4 regions of the Bacillus sp. WC2507 genome follow, and region 4 is predicted to be linked to each of the others. Evidence: riboswitches for the same ligand, from Rfam matches in the RefSeq annotation. Region 4 holds a riboswitch; each other region holds the start of a gene.
What was found. A riboswitch is a leader RNA that binds a small molecule or an ion and turns the genes downstream of it on or off. The one in region 4 is predicted to bind S-adenosylmethionine.

Region 1: another riboswitch for S-adenosylmethionine. It lies ahead of ACUN28_RS02050 (bifunctional O-acetylhomoserine aminocarboxypropyltransferase/cysteine synthase); the one in region 4 lies ahead of ACUN28_RS00620 (MetQ/NlpA family ABC transporter substrate-binding protein).
Region 2: another riboswitch for S-adenosylmethionine. It lies ahead of metI (cystathionine gamma-synthase/O-acetylhomoserine thiolyase); the one in region 4 lies ahead of ACUN28_RS00620 (MetQ/NlpA family ABC transporter substrate-binding protein).
Region 3: another riboswitch for S-adenosylmethionine. It lies ahead of ACUN28_RS24480 (LLM class flavin-dependent oxidoreductase); the one in region 4 lies ahead of ACUN28_RS00620 (MetQ/NlpA family ABC transporter substrate-binding protein).

The regions. Positions count from the first base shown of each region.
Region 1 is NZ_JBQXPN010000001.1:369,971-377,661, reverse strand. Features, by position in the region: gene ACUN28_RS02070 (LacI family DNA-binding transcriptional regulator) at 1-167, opposite strand, end outside; gene ACUN28_RS02065 (YczE/YyaS/YitT family protein) at 265-891, shown strand; gene ACUN28_RS02060 (homoserine dehydrogenase) at 915-2,210, opposite strand; gene metA (homoserine O-acetyltransferase MetA) at 2,350-3,255, opposite strand; gene ACUN28_RS02050 (bifunctional O-acetylhomoserine aminocarboxypropyltransferase/cysteine synthase) at 3,239-4,537, opposite strand; SAM riboswitch class I at 4,631-4,735, opposite strand; gene ACUN28_RS02045 (chloride channel protein) at 5,055-6,284, shown strand; gene ACUN28_RS02040 (YjjG family noncanonical pyrimidine nucleotidase) at 6,328-7,023, opposite strand; gene ACUN28_RS02035 (transcriptional regulator YeiL) at 7,130-7,691, shown strand, end outside.
Region 2 is NZ_JBQXPN010000001.1:1,449,383-1,457,073, forward strand. Features, by position in the region: gene ACUN28_RS07765 (cysteine hydrolase family protein) at 408-920, opposite strand; gene metC (cystathionine beta-lyase) at 1,081-2,244, opposite strand; gene metI (cystathionine gamma-synthase/O-acetylhomoserine thiolyase) at 2,241-3,353, opposite strand; SAM riboswitch class I at 3,447-3,556, opposite strand; SAM riboswitch class I at 3,759-3,868, shown strand; gene ACUN28_RS07780 (bifunctional homocysteine S-methyltransferase/methylenetetrahydrofolate reductase) at 3,939-5,771, shown strand; gene metH (methionine synthase) at 5,771-7,691, shown strand, end outside.
Region 3 is NZ_JBQXPN010000001.1:4,631,845-4,639,535, reverse strand. Features, by position in the region: gene ACUN28_RS24490 (SMI1/KNR4 family protein) at 1-347, shown strand, start outside; gene ACUN28_RS24485 (hypothetical protein) at 999-1,205, opposite strand; SAM riboswitch class I at 1,451-1,557, shown strand; gene ACUN28_RS24480 (LLM class flavin-dependent oxidoreductase) at 1,641-2,699, shown strand; gene ACUN28_RS24475 (ATP-grasp domain-containing protein) at 2,692-3,648, shown strand; partial or broken gene ACUN28_RS24470 (DAK2 domain-containing protein) at 3,710-4,000, shown strand; gene ACUN28_RS24465 (FMN-dependent NADH-azoreductase) at 4,075-4,716, opposite strand; gene ACUN28_RS24460 (RrF2 family transcriptional regulator) at 4,981-5,487, shown strand; gene ACUN28_RS24455 (DUF4352 domain-containing protein) at 5,502-6,059, opposite strand; gene ACUN28_RS24450 (hypothetical protein) at 6,352-6,741, shown strand; gene ACUN28_RS24445 (S-layer homology domain-containing protein) at 7,150-7,691, shown strand, end outside.
Region 4 is NZ_JBQXPN010000001.1:108,000-115,690, forward strand. Features, by position in the region: gene ACUN28_RS00610 (hypothetical protein) at 1-318, opposite strand, end outside; gene ACUN28_RS00615 (NAD(P)-dependent alcohol dehydrogenase) at 473-1,381, shown strand; SAM riboswitch class I at 1,463-1,577, shown strand; gene ACUN28_RS00620 (MetQ/NlpA family ABC transporter substrate-binding protein) at 1,663-2,475, shown strand; gene ACUN28_RS00625 (methionine ABC transporter ATP-binding protein) at 2,488-3,528, shown strand; gene ACUN28_RS00630 (methionine ABC transporter permease) at 3,503-4,171, shown strand; gene ACUN28_RS00635 (SDR family oxidoreductase) at 4,362-5,138, opposite strand; gene ACUN28_RS00640 (S-layer homology domain-containing protein) at 5,505-7,124, opposite strand; gene ACUN28_RS00645 (DUF4256 domain-containing protein) at 7,514-7,691, opposite strand, start outside.

The DNA.
Region 1 (7,691 bases), 260 kb from region 4:
TTCACTAAATGAATTGCATTCACATTTTGCGTATAATTTAATTCTTCTATAATTGCTAAAATTTCTTTTCGTTTCTGTTCATTCACATATGGATGATTATTCAGTACACGTGAAACAGTTGAAACAGATACCCCAGCAAGTTCAGCAATCTTTCTTATATTCGTCATCTCATTTTCCCCTTCTCGCAAAAATTCTCCCTTGACCTGGTAAGCTTTCCACAATATATCCTTTCCTAGCAAATACATTTTGAAAGGATATACAACTATGCTTCGATTCAAATTAGAATATATATTTTTCATTGGTGGTCTACTTATTCTCGCCATCGGTATTAATATGATGACGACAATTACTTCCTTTGGACTTAGCCCTTATGATTCCTTCTTTATTGCACTATATCAAAATTTTGGGATAAGTATCGGTTTTTGGATTTTCATGATTAATTTTGCATTTACACTTATCGTACTCTTTTGGAATAAAAAACAAATAACAATTGGTACAATTGTGACGATGGTTCTTATTTCGCTTTTTGTTGATTGGATTGGTTCCATTACAACTATTATGGACGCTATCCGCTCTCTTCCAAAATATATAACACTTATTTGTGGAAATCTATTTGTTGGAGCTGGAATCGGTCTTTACGTCTCTACAAACCTTTGCGCGGCGCCTCAAGAAGCTTTCGTTTTAACCGTTGCTGAGAAAAAGAAGTGGACGTTTAGAAGAACAGAAATTTCATTAGCGTTTTTATTTTTAACATTAAGCTTTTTATTGGATGGACCTATCTATTTTGGAACAATCATCTTATCCTTTACAACAGGCTGGATTATCCAAGCATTTATTCAAATTGGCACGCAGATTTTAAATAGAAAAAAACCTATTAAGCAAGCTGCTTAATAGGTTTTTTATTAGAGGAGATACTACTTAGCATCCCCTTCAATTCGATAGTTTGCTTTCAAACAATCTATTTCTTCATACCCTTGCAATGTATGTAGAATGTACTCGTAATCAGCAAGAGACGCACGATGCGTTACAATTACAATTTCAGCTTTTCCTTTCTCTTCAAGCGGCATTTGAATTATCTTTTCAAAACTAACACCACGCTCAGAGAACAATGAAGTAATTTTTGCAAATACACCAATTTCATCTTTTACATGAAGTCTTAAAAACTTCTTCACAACAATTTCGTCTGGCTCTTTTAATACCTTTTTATACTGCGGGGATACCGCACTATTTCCGTTTACACCTAATCGAATATTTTGCATTACAGCTACTAAATCTGAAACAACAGCTGTTGCTGTTGGTAAACTTCCTGCACCTGGTCCATAAAACATCGTTTCCCCGACCGCTTCACCGTACACATATACAGCGTTATATTCATTTTGCACGGCCGCAAGAGGATGTGTATTTGGAAGTAGCGTCGGTTCAACTGTAACCTCTAATTTTTCACCATCCCGCTTCGCAAGACCGATTAATTTAATCGTGTATCCTAAACTCTTACTGTATTCAATATCTTCCTCTGTAATAGAAGTAATCCCTTTTACCTTCACATCTCCAAGCTCTACATTTGTAGAGAAACCAAGGGTAGCCAAAATTGTCATTTTTCTTGCCGCATCTAAACCTTCCACATCTGATGTTGGATCTGCTTCTGCAAATCCAAGTTGCTGAGCTTCTTTTAACACGTCGTTATATGCTCTCCCTTCATCTGACATTTTCGTCAAAATAAAATTTGTCGTTCCATTTACAATTCCCATTACTTTCGTAATAAGATCGGAAGAAAGTCCTTCTACGATACTTCGTAAAATCGGAATCCCTCCAGCTACACTTGCTTCATAAAACAAATCAGCTTTATTATCTTTTGCTACCGCTAAGAGTTCCGCACCATGTAACGCCATTAAATCTTTATTGGCAGTCACAACATGCTTCCCACTTTGTAAAGCTTGCAAAATATATACTTTTGCATCATCAATGCCACCCATCACTTCAATGACAACGTCAATATTTGGATTATCTAAAATTTCATTTGCATCTTGTGTTAATAGAGTAGAAGGTACCTCTACCTCTCTCTCTTTTTCAATATTTTGTACTAGTACTTTCGTTACTTTTACAGGACAACCTACTTGGTGTATAAGTCGCTCTTGATGATCTGTAATGATACGAACTACACCACTACCAACTGTCCCAAGACCTAATAAACCAACTTGAATTTCTTTCATAATACTGTCCACCCCTCAAAAATTGTGTTTAGATGAAATTATATGAGTAAAAAATCTGAAAAACAATGTTTTTTGAACATTCGGAAAAATATAAGCTGATCTTTACAAAGAAAACGTTACCACGTGTTACACAATCTTTTTATAGTACATAAGGGGTTTCTTGATACACGTAATAATTCAGCCAATTAGAGAATAATAGATTCCCATGGCTCCTCCACCTTACAAGTGGTTTCTCATTTGGATTATTATGCTTAAAATAATTTTTCGGCACATCAATATTTAACCCTTTTTGGCGGTCCCGTTCATATTCTTGCTTTAACGTATCACAACTATATTCACTATGCCCGAGCGCAAACACTTGTCTTCCTTCTTGCCCAATAACAAGGTGCACACCCGCTTCCTCAGAGTTTGCTAATAATGTTAATTCTTTCACCTCTCTAATATCACTCTCTCGTACTTCTGTATGACGAGAATGCGGGGCGAAAAACAATTCATCAAACCCTTGTAACAATTTCACATGTTGCTCACGGACTTCATGTTCAAATACACCGAACATTTTTTCCTTAAGAGGATACTTTGGAACGCCGTAATGATGATATAAACCAGCCTGTGCCCCCCAGCAAATATGAAGCGTAGATGTTACATTCTCTTTTGAATACTCCATAATACGTTTAAGCTCTTCCCAATAATCTACTTCTTCAAAAGAAAGAGTTTCAACTGGTGCTCCCGTAATAATAAGTCCATCAAATTTCTCATTCTCAATATCACGAAATGTTTTATAGAAACTCGTTAAATGTTCCTGTGCTACATTACGGGACAAATGCGATTCCATATGAAGCAAATGAACATCTAATTGCAACGGTGTGTTGCCAATTAAACGAAGTAATTGCGCCTCTGTTTCTTGCTTTGTAGGCATTAAATTTAATATAGCAATTTTCAATGCCCGGATATCTTGTGTTTCTGCTCGCTCCTTCGTCATTACAAAAATATTTTCCTTCTGCAACACTTTGCGAGCTGGTAAATCTTTATCAATTATGATCGGCATGTTCTTTGCCTCCGACTAGCGCTGCTTCTAAATCTGCAATAATATCAGAAACATCTTCTATACCGACCGATAAACGAATTAAATCTGATGTGACGCCAGCTAAACGCTGATCCTCAGCACTTAATTGTCTATGCGTTGTGCTAGCAGGATGTATGACGCAAGTTCGCGCATCAGCTACATGCGTTACGAGAGTTGCTAGTTTTACATTTGCGATAAATTCTTTCGCTGCTTCTAATCCCCCTTTAATGCCGAATGTTAAAACACCACTAGCACCTTTCTTCAAATACGTTTGTGCTAACGAGTAATTTTCATTACTATCTAATCCCGGATAATTCACCCATTCAATACGTTCATGGTTAGCAAGCCACTTAGCAACTGCGAGAGCATTTTCACTATGACGCTCCATTCTTAAATGCAGCGTTTCTAAGCCGATATTGCTAATATACGCATTGAATGGGCTCATACAGTTTCCGTAGTCTCTTAATAATTGAACACGTGCCTTCACAATATAAGCTGCTGCACCAAAATTTTGAACGTAACTTACGCCGTGATAACTTGGATCCGGTTCAACAAGTTCAGGATATTTCCCATTTGTCCAATCGAAGTTCCCTCCGTCAATAACAATGCCACCTAAAGAACTTGCATGACCATCAATATATTTCGTCGTAGAATGAACGATAATATTTGCTCCATGTTCAAATGCTTGGCATAAATAAGGAGTTGCTAATGTATTATCCACGATAAAAGGTACTTCCAACTCTTTCGCTGCATCTGAAAATTCTTTGAAATTTAGAACATTCATCGCTGGATTTCCTAACGATTCTGCATAAACAAGTTTCGTCTTATCATTAGCAAGGGCCACAATTTCATCAGCAGTTAAATTCGGATTAAAGAACGTAACATCAATACCAAGCTTACGCAAACTCACTCCAAATAAATTAAACGTTCCGCCATAAACTGTTGAAGAACAAAGCAAGTGGTCTCCGCTACTACAAATATTTAAAACGGCAAGCATAATAGCAGCCTGCCCAGAAGCCGTTGCAACAGCTCCTACACCACCCTCTAAATCCGCTAACTTTTGCTCAAATGCAGCTAAAGTAGGATTTCCAATACGCGTGTAGATATATCCTTCTGCCTCTAAATTAAATAGCGCCGCTAAATCATCCGAAGTATCGTATTTATACGTTGTACTTTGATAAAGCGGTAAAACACGCGGTTCACCATTCTTTGGTGTATAGCCACCTTGCACACAAATTGTTCCTTTTCCCCATGATTCTCCCATCTCTCATTCTCCTTTCTTTTATACAAAATAAAAAAACTGCTCCTTTCCTGAAAACAAGAAAGGAGCAGTTTGAAAACACGCTCTAAAGGCTCTTTCTTATCTTTCAGGATTATTACCTGCAGGATTTGGCACAATTCCGTTATACGGCTGTTGCCAAGGTTTCATCGGGCCTGTCCCTCCACCTTTTCTTGATAAGACTATGCAATTACCGTTGATTTTATAGCAATAATTTCCTAATGTCAATTGGTTTTTCTGAATGTTCAAAATTAATTACAAATAAGTTTACATGCATAACAAAAGAAATATATTCCATATTCATTTGAAAAAGACCTTTTAAAACCCCCGATTAATATATAGAATTAAATACGTAGTTTAACTGTATACATTCCAAATTCTCACGAGACCTCAATATATTGAATAAGCCAACCTCTCAAAAAGATACTATACATATTCATCTCATTTCGCAGTAGTATATTTAATCCTTTCGACATTAAAACTTACATAACGGAGGTATCACATGACAAATACAAAAGACATGCACTATATGCTCGTCCTATACGGCATTCTTTTAGGCTCTATAGTAGGAGCAACAGTCTGGTTATTTTTAGTTACAATAAATATCGGCATTCACTTTATTTGGGGATACTTACCTACTATTTTCTCTTCTCCCCCTTATTACACTATTTGTGTAACAACTATCGGTGGGATTCTCGTTGGTTTAACCCAAAAATACTTCGGCACATATCCACGTCTTATGCCGGAAGTAATGGGTGAATATAAAAAAACAGGTAGAATTGAATACCGTTTTGTACATAAAGCTACTTTAACTGCGATTATCGTTTTAATATTTGGAGCTAGCTTAGGTCCCGAAGCAGCACTTGTTGGAATTATCGGTGGACTTTGTACATGGGTAGGCGATCGCTTTACATTCGCCTTAAAAGGAATGAATGAACTAACAGAGGTTGGAATCGGTGCTACTTTAAGTGTAATTTTTAACGCGCCATTATTCGGTTATTTAGCTCCAAATGAAAATGAGGGTGAGCAAATTAACGAATTTTCTAAAGGAAAAAAAGCAATTGTATATTTAGCTACCACTTTCGCTGGTTTTTCCGTTTATTTATTACTTAGTAAATTCGATAATCGTGGATCCTTTATCGTTGATTTTGGGGAGGGTTCCCTATCTCTTAATGAATGGATTGCCTTTCTACCACTTGCTAGTATTGGTGCTATAGTTGGATTCTTTTATTTCAAATTAGAATTCACATTAGAGAAATTAATCCATCCCTTAAAAGAATATAAACTATCACTTGGAATTATCGGTGGTATTTTATTAGGAATTACAGGAACTTTTCTCCCGTACACGTTATTCTCCGGAGAACATCAATTAAAAGATTTAGTCGTTGAATGGAGCCATTTATCCTTCTGGGTACTACTTCTTTCAGGGATTTTAAAATTATGTATTACTGCTGTTTGTTTAAATACAGGTTGGCGTGGCGGGCATATTTTCCCGATTATATTTGCTGGATCTAGTATCGGATATGCTATAGCTTCCATTATCCCTATAGATCCAATCGCTTCGGTAGCCATCGTAACAACAGCAATTTCAAGCTATGCATTAAGAAAACCAATTGCTATAACATTACTATTGCTCATGTTTTTCCCGCTCAACTTACTATTCCCGATGCTTGGAGCGGCAGCGATTGGTAATGCATTTCCACTTCCTAAAAACAACGAAACTACAAGCTAATACAAATAGGCAGTAGGGACAAAAGTTCCACTGCCTATTTTCATTACACACGCTGCTTCAATATTGCATATAACTCTTCAAAATTTTGTACTTCATATGTTGGCACAATCTCGCTATTATTTGATTTCTTTTCTGGATTAAACCAACAAGTGTCAATTCCCGCTACATATCCACCTTTAATATCAGCGCTTAACGAATCCCCAATAATGAGCCCTTCTTCAGGAGCAAAATTAGGAATTCGTTCAAAAACATAATCAAAATACTCTTTCATCGGCTTTTGGAATCCTGTATCTTCGGAAACGAAAACATCTTGAAACAAGGTATGTAATCCTGCATTACGTAAACGTTTATCTTGCGTCTTAGAAATACCATTTGTCACTATATATAAATCGTACTCACTTTGAATTTGACTTATAAATTCAAACGCGCCTTGTATAAGTTGATTCCCTTCTTCTAAGTAACTGCGATAATTATTTTCGAATAATATCCCATCTACTTCTTCCCCGTATTCTTTAAACAAAATCGAAAACCGTGTATTTACAACTTCATCACGGTTCATTTTACCTTCTTCAAAAGCATCCCAAAGACTTTTATTAATTGTTTTATACTGCACTTCAACCTCGCTAGTTAGAGGAATCCCTTTCTCTTCAAAAAGCATACGTAACGCCATTTTCTCTGCCTTCTGAAAATCTAACAATGTATCATCTACATCAAATAATAGTGTTTTATATTTTTTCATAGGCCCCTCACACTCTCTTTTCTACAAAAACAAATTTACATAAATCGTATCATTCTTTCTTGTAAAAATAATAGGAGATATCTCATACTAAACATGAGGTGAAAATATGAAAGTCAGCAAAAATAGCAAAGAAATCTCTCATTCCATACAAAATTACAACTTCCACACTCTTTTTTCTTTTGATGTCTTACCGTATGCTGAACTACATTCCTTTCAAAAGAAAGAAAAGATATGTACTGAAGGGGTTGATGTTCCTTATCTTTATTACTTAATTTCCGGGAAGGCAAAAATATATATGAGTCACAAAAACGGAAGGGTCTCCTTAATTAACTTTATTCAAGCACCTTCGTTCATTGGAGAATTAGGGCTAATTGGCGTAGAATCCGTTACGAAAACGGTAGAAGTAATTGAAGATTGTATATGCTTAGCGCTTCCTCTTAAAGATTGCCAGCATCTTTTATTGCAAGATGCTATCTTTCTACAGAAACTATGCAAATTTATCGGCGAAAAAACAATTACCCGAACAGAAAGTTACGCCAAAAACAATAGTTATCCGTTCGAAAACCGGTTAGCAGCCTTTATTCTATTAACAGAACAAAGTAACAGTTATACCGAAAAACATACCGAGGCTTCAGAATACTTAAATGTCAGCTACCGTCATCTTTTAT
Region 2 (7,691 bases), 1.3 Mb from region 4:
TTATACCATACTATACATACCAAAAAATCAAAGAAAAGAAAACAGTTGTTGCAGAAAAAAAGTCCTAAAGTAAAGAAATTGTAAGAAAAGAGACCCTGATGTAAATAAAGTAGATGATTTAGCACGGTTTTGTAAAATGACATTTTTGGGTGAAAATTTAGATGCGTTTTAAAAATTGAAAGATATAGATATATTTGTAACACAATCTTACCATGATTTTCTTATTCTTTCAAATGAATATACAAAATTTTTAAAATAATATGACAAAGGAATTATAATGATATATATAGAATATAAAACAGGTTAAAAGAAAAGAAGCTGAATGTAATCAGCTCCTTTATGGTGAAAATGAAATGTTTGAGTATAGCTGATAAATCTTAGAATTGCCAAGTCATTAGTTATGTATTCTAGCATTCATCGTTCATCAACTTTAAAAATCTACGGTTCCATATATTCTCATAAAAATCAATTGTCTCTTTTGCGGACATAAATGGATTATGTAACGTAGAGGTTGTTTTCTGTACCATGAAGTTTTCGTATCCTAGTCCATGGGCAAATTTAATTGTAGCATCCATGCAGTACTCTGTTTGGGCACCACAAAACTCAATACGATGTACAGATAATTGATCTAAAATCTCTTTTAAGTTTGTTTTATAAAATGAATTGGCATGTGTTTTTCTTACAAAAAAATCTTGTTCTTGAACATCTAAATCAGCATGAATAGCCCAAAGTTCTTTTTCGGGTACTAAATCATCATCGCAATGTTGAACGAAAAGAATTGGTTTATTTGTTTTTCTGTATGAAGAAATTCTTTTATTTACTTTTGTAAGTAAATTTTGTAAATCAAATAAATGCTCTTCGCTATAACATACTCCATTTTGTAAATCGATAACGATTAAAACATCTGCACAAGTATCCATTATTTTTGCCCCTTTTTTACTTCTTAATATATCAATTAATTCATTACTTGGAAATAGATGGTGCTCTGTCGTTTTTTATGAACTATACGAAAAGTGAAAAATATACTTAACAGCATAAAAAAGAAGATATGATAACTTAATTTCATATCTTCTATTCTCTCTATGCATTTACAGGTTCTTCTACATAAGAAAGGGCATTTTCAAAATCGGATATTAAATCGTCAACATTTTCAAGGCCGACGGATAACCGAAGTAATGAATTAGAAATCCCTCTTTCATCACGAGCTTCTTGTGACAATGCTGCATGTGACATTTTAGCTGGGTAGGAAAGAATCGATTCGACAGCACCTAAACTAACCGCAAAGACAGGTAATTTTACTTTTGATAGAAATTGGCGGAGTGCGTCTTCTGATTGTAAAGTGAAAGATAGGACAGCTCCGGCTGATGTAGCTTGAGATTGTTGAATATTAAATCCAAGATGTGATTGTAAGCCAGGATAATAGACATTTTGAACTTTAGCGTGCTCTTGTAAATAGTGTGCAATTTTATTGGCGTTTGCAGCTGAATGCTCAAGACGTACATGCAATGTTTTTAGACCACGAAGCACGAGAGAACAATCTTGAGGGCCTAAAATAGCGCCGAATGCATTTTGTAAAAATCCAAGTTTTTGAGCGAGTTCGGCATCTTTTACAACCGCTAATCCGGCAGTAACATCACTATGACCAGCAATGAATTTTGTGGCACTATGAAGAACGACATCGGCGCCAAGGTCAAGTGGCTTCTGGAATAGTGGTGTCAAAAATGTATTATCAACAAAAGTAAGGGCGTCAATAGATTTTGCAAGTTTAGAAACAGCACGAATATCTGTCACTTTTAAAAGCGGATTAGAGGGTGTTTCCACATAAAAGAGTTTTGTATTTGGCTTAATGTTTTGCTTTATTTCTTCTAAATTAGTCATATCAACAAATGTATGGGAAACACCGTAACGGGAGAGAACTTCAGTTATAATTCGATAAGTGCCTCCGTATACGTCTTCTGAAATGAGTACGTGATCACCTTGTGAAAGAAGGAGGAATGCAGTAGAAATCGCTGCAATCCCTGATGCGAAGGCAAATCCTTTTGTTCCGCCTTCTAATAAAGCAATGATATCTTCAAGAGCTTCACGAGTTGGATTACCAGATCGGCTATAGTCATATTTTCCGAACGTATCTACATCAAACTGGTGGAATGTTGATGTATTATAGATGGGAACGTTAACAGCTCCTGTTTGCGAGTCATGTTTATATTGGTTGTGCAGTAAGAGTGTATCTATAGAATAACTCATATTCTTACACCTTCTTTTACAAGTTTAATGGCTTGCTGTAAGTCTTGAATTAAATCGTTACTATTTTCAATGCCAACGGAAAATCGCAGAAGACGATTACATACACCGTTTGCTGTTCTGATTTCTTCAGGAATATCAGCGTGTGTTTGCGTTGCTGGATATGTCATTAAACTTTCAACACCACCAAGACTTTCAGCGAATGTAATTAAGGATAAAGATTGTAAGAATGGATTGATCCATGTTTCATCTTTCAGACGAAATGAGATCATGCCGCCTCTTCCAGGATAAAATACATCTGTCACCCCGTCTTCATCATTTAAATAAGCGACAACTGCTTTTGCATTTTCTTCATGTTGTCTCATACGAAGCGCTAACGTTTTCATACCACGAATTAATAGCCATGAGTCAAATGGGCTTAAGACCGCACCAGAGGCATTATGATAATGAGCGATTTCCTCACAAAGTTCCTTACCTTTTGCAACGACAAGTCCGCTTAGGACATCGTTATGTCCTCCTAAATATTTTGTTGCGCTATGAAGTACAATGTCAGCACCTTCTGTTAATGGTTGCTGTATATAAGGTGTGTAGAATGTGTTGTCTACAATAAGAAGTAGTCCGTGTCTTTTCGCTACAGTTGCGACAGCGGCAATATCAGTAACTTGCATTAATGGATTAGTCGGAGTTTCTATGAAAATAGCCTTTGTTTCAATTGTGATAGACTGCTCAATTTGTTTAATAGATTGTGTATTTACGTATCTACATCGAACGTTCCACTTTTTTTCGTGCTCAGAAAATAATCGATAAGTGCCCCCGTATAAATCTTCGGATACAATAAGTTCATCTCCGGAACGGAATAGGGAAAGGACAAGGAGAACAGCTGCCATCCCTGAACTACAGGCATAACCTTGTTCACCGTATTCTAAATCTGCGATTGCCTGTTCTAAAAGGCCGCGAGTTGGATTGCCAGTTCGTGAGTAGTCAAAGCCAGTAGATTTGCCAATTCCTTCATGACGATAAGCAGTTGAGAAATAAACAGGTGGATTAACAGTTCCTGTTGTAGTTTCGCTCCGGTTTCCGATTTGTGCTAGTTTTGTTTCGATAGTTGACATGTGAAAATTCCTCCCTTTTAAATTAACAATTAAGTGAATGTAAAATAAAAAAAGCCTTCTAAGAAGAAGGCTTTCGGTTTGAATAGAGTCTTCTTCTCATCTGTCAAATCTTTCACAATTTGCTGGAATTAGCACCTTATTAACAAATGTTAATGGTTGCTGAGGCGTCGTAGGGCCAGTCCCTCTACCTCTCTAGATAAGAATGTTCGTATGAAATTTTATTATGTTTTTAACTTTACAACAAAAGATAATTGAATTGCAACTTTATTTTAAATAATTTTTATTTTTCCGCAAGTGTCATTGACTTTTGCATTTGTGCGTGCTAAATTTATTAAAAAATTAGCAAACATTGTTAAAAGGGGAACGCATTTCCTTTTAGCTACATAAATAAAATAATAAAGACAACTCTTATTGAGAGCGGTGGAGGGAAAGGCCCTGTGAAACCCGGCAACCTTCAAACGAAATGTTTGAAACGGTGCTAATACCTGCAAAACGAATGTTTTGCATAATAAGAGGAGGAACAATTATGTCCCCCTCTTCAAAGTGAAGAGGGGGTTTTTATATTGATAGAAATGAGGGAGATTTGTGAAATTACTAGATTTATTGTCAAAAGGAATTGTAATAGGTGACGGTGCGGTTGGGACGTTATTACATTCACATGGTTTGCAAAGTAGTTTTGAAGAATTGAATATATCTGATCCAGATTTAATTATATCGATTCATAAGCAATATGTAGCTGCTGGGGCAGATGTGATTCAAACAAATACGTACGGAGCAAATGAAGCAAAATTACGTATGTATGGTTTAGAAAATCAAGTTACTGAAATTAATAGAGCGGCAGTAAAACTGGCGAAAGCATCTGTTACCGACAAAAATGCAATTTTAGGAACAATTGGCGGTATGAAACATATCGGAGCTGTTACGACAACTGATATGGAGCGAGAATTTATGTTGTTGGAACAGGCAAGTGCATTATTAGAAGAACAGGTTGATGGACTGCTATTAGAGACTTTCTATGATGAGTTTGAATTACTTCATGCTGTTCAGGTGTTACGAAAACAAACGAATATTCCAATTGTAGCTCAATTAGCGTTACATGAGGCAGGTACGACTCAAAATGGAAATGATGTAAATGAAATATTAAAACAGCTATTAGATTACGGTGCAAATGTTGTTGGATTGAACTGCCAACTAGGGCCACTTCATATGACGGAAGCTTTTAAAATGATATCGATTCCTCAAAATGGCTACTTGTCAGCATATCCAAATGCAGGTCTTCCAAATTATGTGGAGGGACGTTACGTATATGAAGGAAGTCCGGCTTATTTCGAAGCGATGACACCGAAATTTATTGAGCAAGGTATTCGGTTATTGGGTGGTTGTTGTGGCACGACTCCAGAACATATTGAAAGTATGAAACGTGCTACTCTAAATGTTACGCCTGTAATAGAAAAGGATACGATTCAAAGACCAAAAGTAGTTCATACACATGAGAAACGTTCAAAAGCTCATGTCACTTTAGCAGAGAAAGCAAAAAAACAAACGACAGTAGTAGTGGAATTAGATCCACCGAAAACGTTAGATACGCAGCGGTTTTTTGAAGGCGCAAGAGCATTGAAAAGAGCTGGAGCAGATGCTATTACTCTAGCAGATAATTCATTAGCATCGCCTCGCATCTCGAATATGGCAATGGGAGCATTATTAACGAAGCATGATATTCCAGTATTGACGCATTTAACGTGTAGAGATCATAACGTCATCGGACTACAATCTCATTTACTAGGCCTATCAGCGTTAGGTATGGAAGAAGTGTTAGCTTTAACTGGTGATCCAGCACGTGTTGGTGATTTTCCAGGTGCCACTTCTGTATATGATTTGTCCTCTATTGAGCTCATTAAAATGATTAAAGAAATGAATGATGGGCGCTCTATTTTAGGGAAATCAATAGGTCCAGCAACAAGATTTTCAGTGGGAGGTGCGTTTAACCCGCATGTAAGACATTTAAAAGCAGCGGTTAAGCGAATGGAACGGAAAATAGATGCTGGAGCAGAATATTTCTTAACTCAGCCGATTTACGATGTCGCGTTAATGGAAGAAGTGTATGAAGCGACAAAACATTTGGAACAACCGCTTTTTATTGGGATTATGCCATTAATAAGTAAACGGAATGCAGATTTTCTTCATTTTGAGGTGCCAGGAATTACGCTACCTGAAGAAATAAGGGAGAGAATGGATGGACATGAAACGAAAGAGGCAGCAATTGAGGAAGGAATTCGCATTTCACAAGAACTAATTGATGCGGCGATGAAATATTTTAACGGCATTTATCTTATTACACCATTTCTAAAATATGAAATTACAGAACACCTTGTTAAATATGTGAGAGAAAAGCAAGAAGTGAAAGAAGGTATTAATTGATGAAACGTATAGAAGAAAAATTACAAAATAACATCTTAATATTAGATGGTGCAATGGGGACAATGATCCAGCAAGAGGACTTAACTGCGGAAGATTTCGGAGGAGAAGAGTACGAAGGCTGTAATGAATATTTAGTAGAAACAAGGCCTGATGTCATTTTAAAGATTCATAAAGCTTATATTGAAGCTGGTGCGGATATTATTGAAACAAATACATTTGGGGCGACGAATATTGTATTAAATGATTATGAGTTGTCTCATTTAGATGAGGAACTAAATGAGAAAGCAGCACGTTTAGCAAAGCAAGCTGTTATAGAAAGCGGGAAGGAAGTATATGTTGCGGGAGCAATGGGGCCGACAACGAAAGCGATTAGTGTTACTGGTGGTGTGACGTTTGAAGAATTAATTGAAGCCTATACACGGCAGGCAAGAGGATTATTGAATGGAGAAGTTGATGTATTACTCGTTGAGACGAGTCAAGATATGCGTAATGTGAAGGCAGCTTATATTGGAATTCAAGCAGCTTTTGATGAACTAAATACAATTGTTCCTATTATGATTTCGGGAACGATTGAACCGATGGGAACGACTCTGGCTGGGCAAACAATTGAGGCTTTTTACTTATCGATAGAACATATGAAGCCGTTATCGGTTGGGTTAAACTGTGCGACTGGTCCGGAGTTTATGAGAGACCATATTCGTTCACTATCTGATTTATCGGAGTGTTACATTTCTTGTTATCCAAATGCAGGCCTTCCTGATGAAGATGGACATTATCATGAATCTCCATCTTCTCTCGCCGAAAAAGTGAAGCGATTTGCCGAAGAAGGATGGGTTAATATTATCGGTGGTTGTTGTGGCACAACACCAGAACATATAAAAGCAATGAAATCCGCGTTAGCGTCTCTGAAGCCGCGTGAACACCGTGAACGAGATGGACATGGTGTTAGTGGATTAGAGGCACTACAATATGATGATTCTATGAGGCCGTTATTTGTTGGAGAAAGAACAAACGTTATTGGATCACGTAAATTTAAACGATTAGTAGCAGAAGGGAAATTTGAAGAGGCTGCTGAAGTCGCAAGAGCGCAAGTGAAGAAAAATGCTCATATTATTGATATTTGTATGGCAGACCCGGACCGGGATGAAATAGAAGATATGGAAAATTTCTTGGCAGAAGTTACAAAAGTATTAAAAGTACCAATTATGATTGATTCAACAGATGAAAATGTGATGGAGAGAGCTCTTACTTATATTCAAGGAAAAGCTGTTATCAATTCAATTAATTTAGAAGATGGAGAAGAACGATTTAAAAAAGTGACACCTCTTCTCCAAAAATATGGTGCCGCTATTGTTGTAGGAACAATTGATGAAGAAGGTATGGCAGTAAGTGCGGAAAGAAAACTCGAAATTGCGAAAAGAAGTTATGAATTATTGACGACGAAATATGGTATACGCCCGTCAGATATTATTTTTGATGCACTTGTATTTCCTGTAGGTACAGGTGATGAAGAATATATTGGCTCGGCGGCAGCGACGATAGAAGGAATTCGCCTTATTAAAGAAGCATTACCAGAGTGTTTAACGATTTTAGGTGTAAGTAACATATCATTTGGTTTACCACCAGCTGGACGCGAAGTATTAAATTCCGTCTTTTTATATCATGCAACGAAAGCTGGATTAGATTACGCGATTGTGAATACTGAAAAATTAGAGCGCTATGCGTCAATTACGGAAGAAGAAAAACGTCTTGCAGATGCATTGCTTTTTGAAACGACGCAAGAGACGTTAGAAGAATTTACAAATTTTTATCGCGCGGCAAAAAAGAAAGATGTCGTTATCCAAGAAACATTAACTATTGATGAAAGGCTGGCAAATTACATTGTAGAAGGTACGAAACAAGGGCTACAAGAAGATTTAA
Region 3 (7,691 bases), 4.5 Mb from region 4:
TACAAGGTTTTTCATCAATAGATGTTCCTTCAGATTATATAGAGATAATTCAACATTGTACAGATGCAGAGATTAATGTAAATAATGAAATATATATCCGTATTTGGAGTCCAGCGGGTTGTATAGAGATGAATGAAGCTCATAATATCCAAAAATATATACCTAACTCACTTGCAATTGGTGATGATGAAGGTGGGAAAGTGCTATTATATGCAAATGGAAAAGAAGGATTTGGATTATATATGGTGGATTTTGGAGATTTAGATATCGAAGAAGCAATTAAAATATCACCTTCTTTGAAACTGTTATTAATAGATGGCGTAGGTGTAGAAAAGTTATTGTTATAATTTTAGGGACATATGAAAACCACTGTATTTTGAAAAGATATGGGCCTTATGCAGCAATATTATGGTTGGCTAATAATGCGAAAGAGCATTCTAATGTGTTTAATAAATTGTATTTAAATTTATTTGTAGAAAGAAACAGTAAATACGTTTGGGTATGGATATTGTCTACAAGTTTTGTGTCTGCACTCATGCATGAGCCTAGTGTATTGAATTTCGCATTCTATTTATATATGCTTTACTTTTCTTAAGATACGGTCTTTTTTCGGCTATATTAGCTCATAGTTCATATAATTTGTTTTCAGGAATTATATATGGAGTAAATGTTTCAACGGAACAATCAAAGGTTAATACAACAAGCGTTATACAATATACGCATGGAGAGCCGTGGGGCTGACGTAATATTGAAGTATAAAGAGTTATTAGATCAAAGTGAAGAAAAAGTAATTATTAGGTATTATATAGATGAAACGCTCAAATGAGCGTTTTTTTATTTTTATAATCAGATGATTTATTTTCATATGTACCGCAGTAAAAACTTATTCCTGACTAAAAAAAGACACCCTATGGTGCCTCCACCGGAATGGTATTTGTATTAACTACAACCACGTCTACCAAGAGAATTAGGTTGAAGGACATCTCGATTCTAATGTTTTATTCATTAAATATCTCCGGCTTCTCCACTCTAAATGATTTCACCTCACCACATTCTAAACAAAATGTAGTTAAGAGTTTGCAACGTTTCCCTACTGAAAAGAGCCTACTAGAATCATCTTCACAAACATATGCATGATAAGCAGATCCAACTCTTCCTTCTTTAAATGTAGTAGAACCACAATTCTCACATCGTTTATTTTTCATGCTACTAACACCTCTTTTGCTGTGTTTTTAAGATAGAAGTAAAGCAACTTGGTTATACATGATGTTTTCGACATAAGACACCATAGCCCTTTATATATTCGCAAGTAAAGCAACATAATACCCTTATAAATCTCTATAACAATATGGTTTTTCATATATCATTTAATGTATATCGGAAAAATAAGTATTAAAATATTGATTTTTATTATTCTGATGATTATAATAAATGAAAATCACACAAACAATTCTTATGTTGAGAAGTGGAGGGACGGGCCCTATGAAACTTCGGCAACCTCGTTTTAGACGAAAGGTGCCAAATCCTGCAGGTGAAGAAACACCTGAAAGATAAGAGCGGTTCCCTTAGTCAAGAAGGCTACTCTTATTTCGATAAGAGTAGCCTTTTTTTATGGCTAAGGGATAAAGGGGGAATAGGTAGTGGAGTACGGTTTTTGGTTACCGATTTTTGGGGGATGGCTTCGAAATGTAGATGATGAATCTATGCCGCCTACGTTTGAGTATGCAAAACAAGCAGCGCAAGAGGCAGAACAATTAGGTTTTTCAACAACACTTATTGCAGAATTAAATTTAAATGATATAAAAGGTGTTTCAGCACCAAGTTTAGAAGCGTGGACAACTGCGGCAGCACTTGCAGCAGTGACGGATAGATTAGAGATTATGACAGCTGTAAGACCTGGCTTCCATAATCCAGCAGTTACAGCGAAAATGGCAGCAAATATCGATCAATTAAGTAATGGCCGTTTTACATTGAATGTAGTTTCGGCATGGTGGGAAGAAGAAGCCAGACAGTACGGCGGAGTATTTACTGCACATGATGAAAGATATGATCGCACAGAGGAATTTGTAACAGTTTTGAAGGAGCTTTGGAAAGAAGAAGAGTTTTCTTATAAAGGGAACTTTTATGAGCTTCATCATACGCATTTAAGTCCAAAACCTGTTCAGAAACAAGGAATTAAGCTTTATGCAGGTGGTGAGAGTGAGCGAGGAAAAGAGGTCATTGTAAATCACGCGGATGCATATGTAATGCACGGGGGAACAGTGGAAGAAGTATCTGTGAAAATAGAAGATATGAAGAATCGTAGAAAGAAAGTTACAGAGGAGCCATTGCAGTCATTCGGGCTTGCGGCTTACGTCATTTGTCGTGATACAGAAGAAGAGGCATTAGAAGAATGGAGACGCATAACGGATGTGAAAGACGATGCGTTAGGTTATGCGGGTTACCAAGACTTTATTAGTAAATCGCATTTGGAACAGCAAGTGAAGCTCAATGATTATTCCGTATCTAATCGCGGGTTACGTCCTAATTTAATCGGAACACCAGAACAAATTGCAGAAAGGATACTTGCTTTTGAAAAAGTGGGTGTTACGTTATTACTTTTACAATTTTCACCGCAGCTTGAAGAGATGAAACGATTTTCTGAAAAAGTGATGCCATTAGTTGAAGCAAAAAGAAAGGAATTGATTACAAATGAGTAAAATTTACATATTACATGAGAATAAGGAATGGACGGATCATTTAGTGAAAAGGTTGGAAGAACTGGAGTTACCGTATGAGGAATGGCTTTTAAATGAAGGAACACTTTCATTAGAACAAGAACCTCCCAAAGGTGTTTTTTATAGCCGCATGAGTGCTTCTTCACATACGAGAGGGCATCGATATGCACCTGAGTTGACTGAAGGTGTTCTTGCTTGGCTAGAGGGACACGGACGAACAGTATTTAACGGATCTCGTGCATTACGCCTTGAAGTAAGTAAATTGAATCAATATGCAGCATTAAGAAAATTTGGGATACAAGTGCCGAAAACAATTGGTGCTGTTGGCCGTGATCATATAGTAAAAGCAGCAAAGGAGTTAGGGGAAGTACCGTTCATTACAAAGCATAACCGTGCAGGTAAAGGCCTTGGTGTTCAACTCTTTCATTCCATTGATGCTTTAGAACAATATTTGGATGGTCCGGCATTTGAAGAACCCATTGATGGAATTACTTTAATCCAGCAATATATTGAAGCACCCGAATCATATATTACACGTTGTGAGTTTGTAGGGGGCCAGTTTGTATATGCGGTTAAAGTAGATACATCAGAAGGATTTGAACTTTGTCCAGCAGATGCATGTTCGATTCAAGATGCTTTTTGCCCAGTAGGAGAAGAGGGTAAGAAAGAGACGTCAACAAAATTTGAAATTATATCAGACTTCCAAGAGCCAATTATTGAACAATACAAAGAGTTTTTGAAAGAAAATGAGATTACCGTTGCTGGTATTGAATTTATTCGCAGTGCGGATGGAACAATTTATACGTATGATATTAATACAAATACAAACTATAATTCTGACGCAGAGTCTGTAGCGAATCAATTTGGTATGCTTGAACTTGCTACATTCCTTGGAAGAGAATTAGAAAAACAAGTAGAGTCAGTTAAATAATGTTGATTAAAAAATAAGGTTCTGGTGCAAATATAGGAAAAAAGAAGAGATAGCAGATTTTATAGGTGAAAGGTCATTCGGTAGAGGAGCAGTAGTTGGTGACAAAACACTTGTTGATGCACTTGCTCCATGTGTAGACTCTTGGTTAGCTAGCGCTTCAAACGAAGAAGACATGAAAACTGCCTTTGAAAAAGGAGCAGAAGCAGCGGTCAAAGGCGCAGAGTATACGAAAGAAATCGTAGCTCGCATGGGCCGCGCCGGTACAGTTGGTGAAAGAAGTTTAGGCTATCCAGATGCAGGTGCGCATGCACTTGGAGTTATCTTTACGGAGATTGCGGGTAGTTTGAAGTAGGAATTGGAAAGTCCCCTCTGCCTTAAGGTGGAGGGGATCTTTATTGATAACCATCATTCTTCCAGTGAAAACTTTTATTTGTTAGCCAATCTAGAAGCAGCCTCTTCAACTTCTTTATAGGCATTTTGTAATACTTCATTTGGATCTAGTACTGCTGTTCCTTGTGCACGAACGATTTGATAATCTTCAATACCAAGGAAATTAAACATTGCTTTTAAATATTTATGAGAGTATTCCACTTCTGTATACCAATCATCATTTGTATAGATTCCTCCACTTGCTTGTATAACAAGCATTCTTCTTCCATCTTTAAGTAGTCCCACTGATCCAGTTTCAGTATATTTAAATGTTTCACGTGCAATCATGATATTGTCCATGTAATCTTTTAACTTTGATGGAATATTAAAATTGTGCAAAGGTAATACGATAACATACGTATTTGCACTTTTAAATTGTTGTAAAATTTCGGACATACGCTCCGTTACTTTTTGTTCTTCACCGGTTAACTCTTGTTCAGTTCCTTGTTTTTCCCATGCGCTTAAAACAGTTTTATCTATCATTGGTACTACATCATCGTATAAATTAATCTGTTCAATCGTTTCATTATTAGGAATGAATTCTTTATAAGATACTAAAAAGTGGTTAAGAACCTTAATGCTGACTGATGATGTATCATCCACTTTCGGATGTGCGTTTATAATAAGTGTTTTGTTCATTTGTATTTCCCCTTTTTAAAAGTTTTTACGTTTTAATTGAAGACTAAGTTAATCGCCGATTAACTTAGTCTTTAATATAAACTTTGAAATTATTTTTGTCAAATGAAATACATACTATTCTAAAAGCCCGATTGGTGAGGGCTGATAATCAGTGGGGGATGAACACCATCCACTGATTAAAGTTCCACTTTATTTGACTAAAATTCTAAATGGTCCTAAGATACAATTTGATAACCCTTAAAATAAAAAGCAGGTGATTTGTATATGCAATATAGTGTTGGGGTTGAATATGCCTTGCATTGCTTAGTTTATTTAATTAATACTCCTTCCAAGGAAAGTGTTGGAATAAAAGATTTGGCAGAGTTCCAAGGACTTTCTGAAACATTTCTTTCAAAAGTTTTCGGTAAATTATCTAAAGCTGGCATTGTGAGTTCTGTCCCAGGTGTAAAGGGAGGATATAGGTTAGCTAAGTCTCCAGGAGATATTTCTTTTTGGGATGTAATAGAAGCTGTCGAAGGCCCGAAACCTATTTTTCAATGTAAAAATATTGTACAGAATGGTCTACTATATCGAGATGAGGCTTGTAATTCTTGTGAACCTAGCAATTCTTCTTGTACAATTAACTTAGTAATGCTTGAAGCAGAAGAACACATGCGTGAGTTTCTCCGTAAAAAGACTCTTGCATGGTTAGATAAAGAACTTGATATTGTTTTACCTGAAAAGATAAGGGTAGATACTCGTGAATACTTCAAACAAAAAAACTCTAACTAAATCGCCATGACGAATTAGTTAGAGTTTTTTTGTGATTGCAGCTTATCGATTTTCCAGTGTGCTCCTAGAGGATCTAAAGAGCTTTCAATATAAAACATATATTCATCTGCGGTACCTGGTACTTCAAAAGCTATTTTCAATTCTACCGTTTCATTTGGTTTAACTTGTATATCAGAAAGGTTTTGATCAAGCACTTTTCCTTCATAGGCCTTTCCGTCTTTTTCATCTTTTAAGTTATATTTTAATTCTGATAGTCCAATCGTTTGACCTCGTACATTTTTTACAGAGACATTAACAACGACGGAATCATTGCTAGCATTTAAATATGCACTTTGAACGGCGGTCAAGTAATAGCCTCCCTTAACACTCTCACCAACTAATAAAATACCTTGTTCCAAGCGGCTCATATCTTCTTTTTCTTCAAAATTTATTACTTCTTCATTTTCATTTTTTGCGGTTGGTTCTTCTATTGGACCACTTTCAATGGCACTATCTTTTTTATCTTGTGTGCAAGCAGCCATAACACTGACTAATACTAGAATGAAAGTAAGTAATATGGATAATTTCCTCATAAAATTTATCTGTCTCCTTAAGTTTCTCGATTTTGTACAACTATACATATAAGATTAACATAATGTCTCATTATTGGCTCAAAATAGGGGGCCTTTTAGACACCTTATTCTTTTTACTTTTACTATACATTCGATTGGTTCTCGCGATATTTGTTAATCTTTTAAAACATTGGCTTAGTAATACCAAGGGTTATTATAAATATATTAATCACATAATTTGTCCCTATCAAAATGAACGTTTTTTGCATCTAATATACTGTAAGTATATTTTATTTTGAAAGGATGTGATTATATGGCTCATAAATCTACTGGAGTGTTTCGAGTTCCGGTTTCTGAAAATGGGATTATTCCAACTGCTCTCAACATTATGTTAAACAATGATTCACGCTGTCATACTAGTAATGTAACGGTAACTGTTAAGAGAAGTCGAAACATTTCTTTCCCAACTCAAAATGAATTAGTTGAAATTTCTCGTACTTTTGTTTCTTTAGAACCAAACAGAACGACTAAGATTGTATTGTTTACTCCAGAATTCCAAATAGAAGATTTTCTTGATGTTATCATTAGTGGAAATAAAGATGATGTTAAGGATGTTCTTGTATATTCTTTCTTAGCAGATTCAGCAGGTCACAATTTGCCATCTACTGTTTTCAGAAATGCAGAATACACTTTTGCTTGCTGACACCGTGATGATGTATTCTTTACTGTTATATATCTGAAGGGAAATGTTAAATAGGAGTTGATTTAACTTTTATTTGGGTTCTCCAAAGAAGTCTGTTTTAGCCAAATAAACAAGGAACCGACTAATAGGTTCCTTGTTTATTTGAATTTAACATGAAATTTCGTGTCAACGATTCCGAAAGCAACCTGGTTATAAATGATGTTTTCGACATAAGACACCATAGCCCTTTATATATTCGCAAGTAAAACAACATAATATCACTATGAATTCTTATAACAATATGAGTTTTTGCATATTTCAAAACTTAATATATCCTTCAAAAAATTTTAATAGTATAATATGTTTTGTCATATTCTTTTAGATTTTTCGACAAAATATAAAATAGAGAACGTATTGGGAGAAGGAATTATGTACACAAAATTATTAAAATCAATTACATCATTATCACTTATTGGTGGCGCTTTATTGTATACAAATGGCAGTGATGTGAGAGCTGCTGAGGCGGGTGTTTTTTCTGATGTGCCTACATCGCATTGGTCGTATCCGGCAATTAAAGATTTAGCGAGTAAAAATATTATTTCTGGTTATGGAAATGGAATATTTGGTTTTGGAGATGTTGCGACGAGGGAGCAAGTAGCTGCTTTAGTGTATCGAGTTATGCTACCGAATAAACAAGGCGGAACGTTTAGTAATAATAATACTCTTTACATATTAAAAGACGGATCTAAGTTTAATAATCCTTATGGTGATATTAATCAGAACTCTACGATGTTTCCTGAGGAAATTTTAATGTTAACGAATGCAGGGGTATTTAAAGGGGATGAGAAAGGGAATTTTAGACCGAAAGCTCCTGTGAATCGCGCAGAAATGGCACAAATTCTTACAAACGCTTTCCATCTTTCTGCGAAACAAAAGCATACATTTAATGATGTTCCAAATGGTTTTTGGGG
Region 4 (7,691 bases):
ATAAATGATAATATCCGTACCCGAAACATTCATTTCAGCACGAGAACTCTTTGTTTTCAGCTCTATTTGTATTTTAGCCTTCATTATACTCAGTTCTTGTCCATCAGCCTTTATATCCATATCCTGCATCACCGTTACATACTCTTCATTTTTTAAGTTCTCATACGCCTTATTAAAAACATCTTTTGCGGCTAAATCCTTCTCTTTCTTTACTGATGCCGTTTTGGGTTCACCCGTCTTCGATACTTTATCACTACTACACCCTACCCCTAAACCAATTGTAAGTAATAAACTAGAAGCTACTATAATTTTCTTCATAAAAATCCCCCTTTACCAAATAATACCACTTTTTTATCTTTTAAATCTATATGATTTCCAATGTCCTTATTTAAATTCAACTCTAAATAACAACATGTTTGATGAAAGGTTTAAATATGATGTAAATAAAAACAACGAAATTCGGGAGGTTATTATGAAAGTAATGATTTGCACAAAATATGGACCACCTAACGTTCTCCAGCTTCAAAATATAGAGAAACCTACACCTAAAAAGAACGAAGTATTAATTAAAATTCATGCAACAAGTGTATCGACTGGAGATTGTAGAATACGCGGCTTTAATAGTCCCCTCTTATTTTGGATTCCTATGCGGATCATATTAGGTTTCAGAAAACCGAGAAAACCTATACTCGGCGTAGAATTAGCTGGAGAAATTGAGGAAATTGGAACAGATGTAACCCAATTTAAAAAAGGAGATCCAATTTTTGCATTAACAGAACTAAACCTTGGTGGTTATGCCGAATACACATGTGTACATGAAAGTGGATTAATAGCATTAAAACCTACCAATGTGACGTATGAAGAAGCGGCAGTTATTTCTTTTGGCGGAACTTCAGCATTACATTTCCTGAGAAAGGGCCGTATAAAAAAAGGACAACAAGTGCTCATATATGGTGCCTCTGGATCAGTAGGAACAGCTGCCGTACAACTTGCTAAATATTTTGGTGCGACCGTTACGGCTGTTTGTAGTCATTCAAATTTTGAACTCGTGCAATCTTTAGGAGCTGATAAAATAATTGATTATACAAAAGAAGATTTTACTAAGCGGGGTGAACGCTACAATATTATATTTGATGCAGTTGGAAAACATAAAAAATCCCTTTGTGAAAAGGCATTAACACCTAATGGGAAATATGTATCTGTGAATGGAATGATGGCAAAAGTAAGTAAAGAAGATATGATTCTACTAAAAAAACTAACTGAAGCAGAACATTTAAAGCCTGTTATTGATAGAACTTACCGATTAGAAGAAATTACTGAAGCTCATATATATGTAGAAAAAGGGCATAAAAAAGGAAATGTTTCGATTACCTTAAAATAAAATATATTCAGAAAATAACATTGACAATTCTTTTTGTAAGATTTACTATTAGTAGCATATTAAAAAAACTACATACACATACTCTTATCAAGAGTGGCGGAGGGACTGGCCCGATGATGCCCGGCAACCGAGCTTATGACGTATAAGCTAAGGTGCTAATTCCTGCAAAACGAGCTTTCGTTTTGGAAGATAAGAGAGGAACCTATTTTGTCTATTCGGCACCTCTCTTATTTTTGAGAGGTGCTTTTTATTTTGGAACGTATATGAAGGGGGAACTATAGATGAAAAAAGTATTATTGAGCATTGTAAGTGGAGCGGTATTATTATTAGGCGCATGTAGCGGGGGTTCAGATAAAGAAGTAAAAGCGTTAGATGAGAAAAAGATTACTGTCGGTGTAACAGGCGGTCCGCATGAACAAATTTTTGAAAAGGTAAAAGAAGTTGCCGCAAAAGACGGTCTCGAAATTGATGTAAAAGTATTTAATGATTATGTAGCACCAAACGTATCCCTAGATGAAAAAAGCCTCGATGTAAATAGCTATCAAACGAAATCATATTTAGACGTATTTAAAGCTGAACGTAATATGAAATTAACTGAAGTATTTTCAACAGTAACATTCCCTATGGGTGTATATTCGAAAAGCTTAAAAGATGTAAAGGATTTAAAAGAGGGCGACGCAATTGCTGTACCAAATGATCCAACAAATGAACTTCGAGCTTTAAAGCTATTTGAAAAAGCCGGTGTTTTAAAAGTAGATCCAAAGGCTACAGAAAAAGCGACTGCGAAAGATGTAATTGAAAATCCAAAAAACTTAAAGATTGTTGAATTAGAGGCATCTCAATTACCGACACAACTAAGTGAAGTAAAAGCAGCTGCGATTAATACAAACTTTGCATTAGGTGCAAAATTAAGCCCTGCGAAAGATTCTATCTTCCGTGAAGGAAAAGATTCACCATATGTGAACTGGGTCGTTGTTCGTACTGAAAATAAAGATGATGCTGTTGTAAATAAATTAAAGAAAGCTTATCAATCTAAAGAAGTGAAAGAATTTATCGAGAAAAAATTTGATGGTTCTGTTTTACCGTCTTGGTAGGAGCTGACGATAATGATTGAATTAAAAAATGTATCCAAAGTATTCACAACAAAAAAAGGGAATGTGGAAGCTCTTAAACCTACCTCCCTTCAAGTAAAAAAGGGCGAAGTATTTGGAATCATTGGATATAGTGGTGCTGGTAAAAGTACATTAATTCGATGTGTAAATTTATTAGAAAAGCCAACGACAGGAAATATCATTGTAAACAACCAAGACTTAACAACTTTATCAGCAAAAGAACTCGCAAAAGCGCGACAAAAAATCGGAATGATCTTTCAAGGATTCAATTTACTTAAAACCGTGACAGTTTATGAAAATATCGCATTACCTTTACGCCTTGCTGGCATTCCCAAAGTAGAAATTGAAAAAAGGGTAGAAAAATACTTACGTATTGTCGATCTTTTCAATCGAAAAGATGCCTATCCGAGTGAACTTTCTGGTGGCCAAAAGCAGCGTGTTGCCATTGCACGCGCACTATCACACGAACCTGAAGTGTTATTAAGCGACGAAGCAACAAGCGCTTTAGATCCGGAAACAACCGATTCTATCCTTGACTTATTATTAAAAATCAATGAAGAAATCGGGATCACAATTTTATTAATTACACATGAAATGAATGTCATCCAGCGTATATGTGACCGAGTTGCTGTTATGGAACATGGAGCAGTAATCGAAAGTGGAACTGTGAAAGATATTTTCACCAACCCACAACATATAACAACGAAGAAATTCGTAAATAGTGCATTTGCAGCTAGAATTCCAGAAGAGGTACAAAAAGAACTACAAAGAACCGGAGAAATCGTAACACTTTCATTTATAGGAACTTCTTCTGGCGAACCAGCGTTAGCTATTGCTACAAAACGTTTTCAAGTGTATCCAAATATTTTATCCGGTAACATTACACAGTTAAAACATGAAGCATATGGGAAACTGGTCATTCATATGCAGGGTGAAAAAAATGAAGTAGACCGCGCTTTATCATTTTTACAAGAACAAGGGATCATCGTAGAAGGAGGTAGAACAGATTATGGGAAACAAGTCCTTTTTGGATGAATGGGGTAAAGTCATATGGGAAGCAACCATTCAAACATTTCAAATGACATCTATTTCACTATTCATCTCTATCCTTATTGCATTACCACTTGGCGTCACACTTGTTTTAACGAGACCTGGTGGGCAGCACGAAAATAAAATCATTTATCCGATTCTTAATACAATTATTAATATCATTCGCTCTCTTCCATTTATCATTCTATTATTCTTCATTTTACCTTTTACAAAGTTTCTAATGGGAACATCCATTGGCGTGCAAGGTGTCATCGTACCACTTGTCGTATTCACAGCACCTTACATTGCACGATTAATGGAGACAGCTTTATTAGAGGTGGACCGTGGTGTTATTGAAGCTTACCAAGCAATGGGCATTTCTACTATAAAAATTATTTGGCACGTTATGGTGAAAGAAGCTCGTCCCTCCCTTGTACTTGGCTTAACAATTGCAACAATCGGCTTAATCGGTGCAACAGCAATGGCTGGACTTGTAGGGGCTGGCGGGCTAGGGGACTTAGCATATCGATTCGGACACTTACGCTACGAACCTGAAGTAATGTATGCAACCGTCTTTATTTTAATTATCCTCGTTCAAGGGTTACAGTCTTTAGGGAATGGTGTTGCACGAAGATTGAAGAAAGATTAAAAAAGAGGGCATCTCACCGAAATGAGATACCTTCTTTTTATCCCGCATTAACGGGCGGTAAGACCCTCGCCTCAAAATTCAGCGGGAGCAAAGAAGTTAGGTGGGGGATCAACTGCCCTTAAAAGTCCGATTGGTGAAGGCTAATAATCAGTGGGGGATGAAAAAACCCCCCACTAATTAAAGTTTCACTTTATCTTTTAAATCCGCCTTCTGAATGAATAACTTGTCCTGTAATCCATTTTGCTTCTTCACTTACTAAAAACTTAATAAGCCTCGCTGCATCCTTTGGCTCACCAATTCTGCCGAAAGGAAACATTGGTTTTAATCCTTGCTTTATCTCTTCAGTCATCCACCCTGTACTAGTTGGACCTGGATTAATTGCATTCACTGTTATTCCTAAATGGGCTACTTCCGCTGACAACGTACTAGTAAGAGCGTCAATAGCTCCCTTCGTTGTTGCATACGCCAGTTCTCCAGCCATAGGCCCTTGAAATTGACCTGAAGTCATATTCACAATTCTACCACCAGATTTCTTATCAAATCCTCGGGCAAATTGGCTACTTAACAATGTAGCCGCACGAATATTTACCATGTAATGCTTATCCAATTCTTCAGCAGTCAAATTAGAGAAATCATTATTTGTAGAATACGCTGCATTATTAATTAATATATGAGGGTATCCTAGTTGTTCAGTAACTTTATTTATAAGCTCTTTCGGTGCATCATTCCGAGTTAAATCTAACTCCATGCTCGATACTTTCACACCGTTTTTTAGTAACTCTTTTTTTAATTGTATTTGTTCACTTTGATCGACGCCCCAAGGCATCTCTTTATCGTAAGCTGTCCAATACGTAAAAAATATATCGTATCCTGCTTCAGCTAACTCTTTACAAATCGCTGCGCCTATACCATCTAAACGACTTACACCTGTAACAATTGCTACTTTATGTTTTAATTGATTCATCATATACTCCTCCAATTTTAAAGGACGCATATTTTATATAAGAGATATAAATTTCCCCACATAGGTATCTATCCTTACAAAGGGGATGTACAAGCCAAATATGCAGTCCTTGAATGATTTACAGATAGCTAAATAACCCCTCACTTATGAGAGAAAAATTCATCTATCTAATTTCTAATCATTACAAGTTCGTACGCATATTGAATCCTTGTCTCCTTTCCATATATCTCTATTTTTATTATAGCAATATGACAAAACATTTTAAATAATATAAAAGAAAATACAACAGAAAAACAGGCAATGGGAAAAATACTGCCCATCGCCTGTTTTTAATTGGAATACCTAATATATAACTTTCGTCTTAACGGTTTAATTTTTATCCTTCTTATATACCATGTAACTAGGCTCATTATAAACCCACTCATCTGTACCAATTCTTAGCCAGCCATTCTTTTCTTCGTATACTGTAGCTTTTTCACCTTTGCTTGCTTTTCTAACAACAGAGTAGCTAGCACCTGCTCCGCTGCGAACATTTACCCCAATTCCATTAATTTCAACTGTACCAATTCCTTTTTGAACACTACCAGTTTCAATTACTTGAAGCATGTTTAAAATGAATGCTGCTGTTTCACCACGAGTCGTCGTTCCTTTAGGCACATACAGATTATCTCCCATACCTTTTACAATACCCAAACCGTATAATCTTTGTACTGCTTCTTTATAGATAATTTGATCTTTATCTGCAAATGGTAAGTTTGCCAATGGTCCATTTATTTTTTTATACTGTAAAGCTTTATTTACAATAACTGCAGCTTCTTCTCTTGTAATAGGTGTGTTAGGGTCAAAATTACCGTCTCCTCTACCAGAAATGATGCCTGCACTTGCAGTACGTTTAATACCATCTCGTAAAGTTGGATTTACATCATTTAAATCTTTAAACGTTGCATCTCCAGCTGGAAGACTTAGAGAATTAGAGATTAATTGAGCAAACTCAGCTCTTGTTACAGATCTATTAGGCGCAAAAATACCGTTTCCTTCTCCGACCATAATACCTCTTCTATTCAAATCACGAATAGCTGGCTCATACCAACCTCCTGTTATATCGTCTGTTGGTTGATAAAATTTATTATAATACCCTTCAACACCATTTACGAATGGAACCCATTGTCCACTGTTAATCATAATAGCAGGACAGTTTTTACCACTCCATTTTTGATGTTTTACGACATTATTTAATGGTACACCTGTTTCTTTCATTAAATGAGCTGCAAGTTTCTTAGCGTTATCTACTGCCTTATTATAGTCACCATCACTGTTAACTGCAATTTCAATGGCAATAGATTCTCTATTACCTGGTCCATCACCGTCTCCTGCGTGCCATCCGTTTTCGTTTAATGGTAAGTGTTGATAAATCTCTTTATCATCTACTGTAAAGTGCCATGATGCAGCTCGATCTGTTTGTCCTACTGCTTGGTTATATAAGTATTGAGCGTGGTTTTTAGCTCCTGCTCCTACACTTTTATTGTCAGTCTCGTGAATTGTAATATACTTTGGAATCATGTGGTTTTGAGGACGAATATTCTCATTACCAGTCGGAACAATCCATTCAGTAAATGGAACGCCATTTATAGTACTAGAAACTTTAGGTGCTGAAAAAGAAAGACTACGTTTTGTTCTATTTGAATTGTTAGGAACCGTTAATGTACCTGTTTCTTCATACATACCTTCTGAACCTTGAAGACTGTCCACTTTCTTATTATCGACAGTACCTCCACCACGTCCATCTACTCCTTGAAAACTTTCTTCAATGCTTTTTAAAGCTTGTTCGTCTGATACCTGAAGTTGACCTGTTTCACCTTGTTCCAGGGCACTTATAGATTGATAGTTATTTACTGATTGTTGTTCCTCTGCGAACGATACCACAGATGAAGATAATACCGTTAATCCTGCTGTTAATGCTACTACCTTTTTATGAAATGTAATACTCATGTTTAATTTGATATATCTCGCTATTTTAGATATATCTTCCTCCTTTAATAGACTTATAAAAATTAGCGAAAAAAACCTTTAAAATACCCTTTTGAATGTCGAAAACAATACTTAACATTTTACTCGATATCCCGTTTGTTTTCTATGAAATCTCTAAATTCTTTAAAAATCCTGACAACAAATAAAAAAGAATTCCTATTTTTAGAAATCCTTTTTTGCTACACCTCTAGGTATGAGTTTACTAATATGCTAGATATTAATTAATTTTACATAGTATTACAGTTCTTAACTAGGTTAATCAAACCAATATGAATAACTCTAAATAACAATTATAAAAAAGAGCATGTTTCAAAAAGATTAATTAAAACATACTCTTACTTTTTCCAAATTTAGACCTTTAGCGAACCACGAAATCCTCTAGCAGCATAGTATGAATCTGCTCCATTGTGATACACGAAAACGTGTCCGAAGCGATAATCGCAAAATAGAGCACCGCCGAGTTCTCGAATATCTGAAGGTGTTTGTACCCAGCTTGATGATTTCATGTCGAAATTCCCGAGCTGGTGC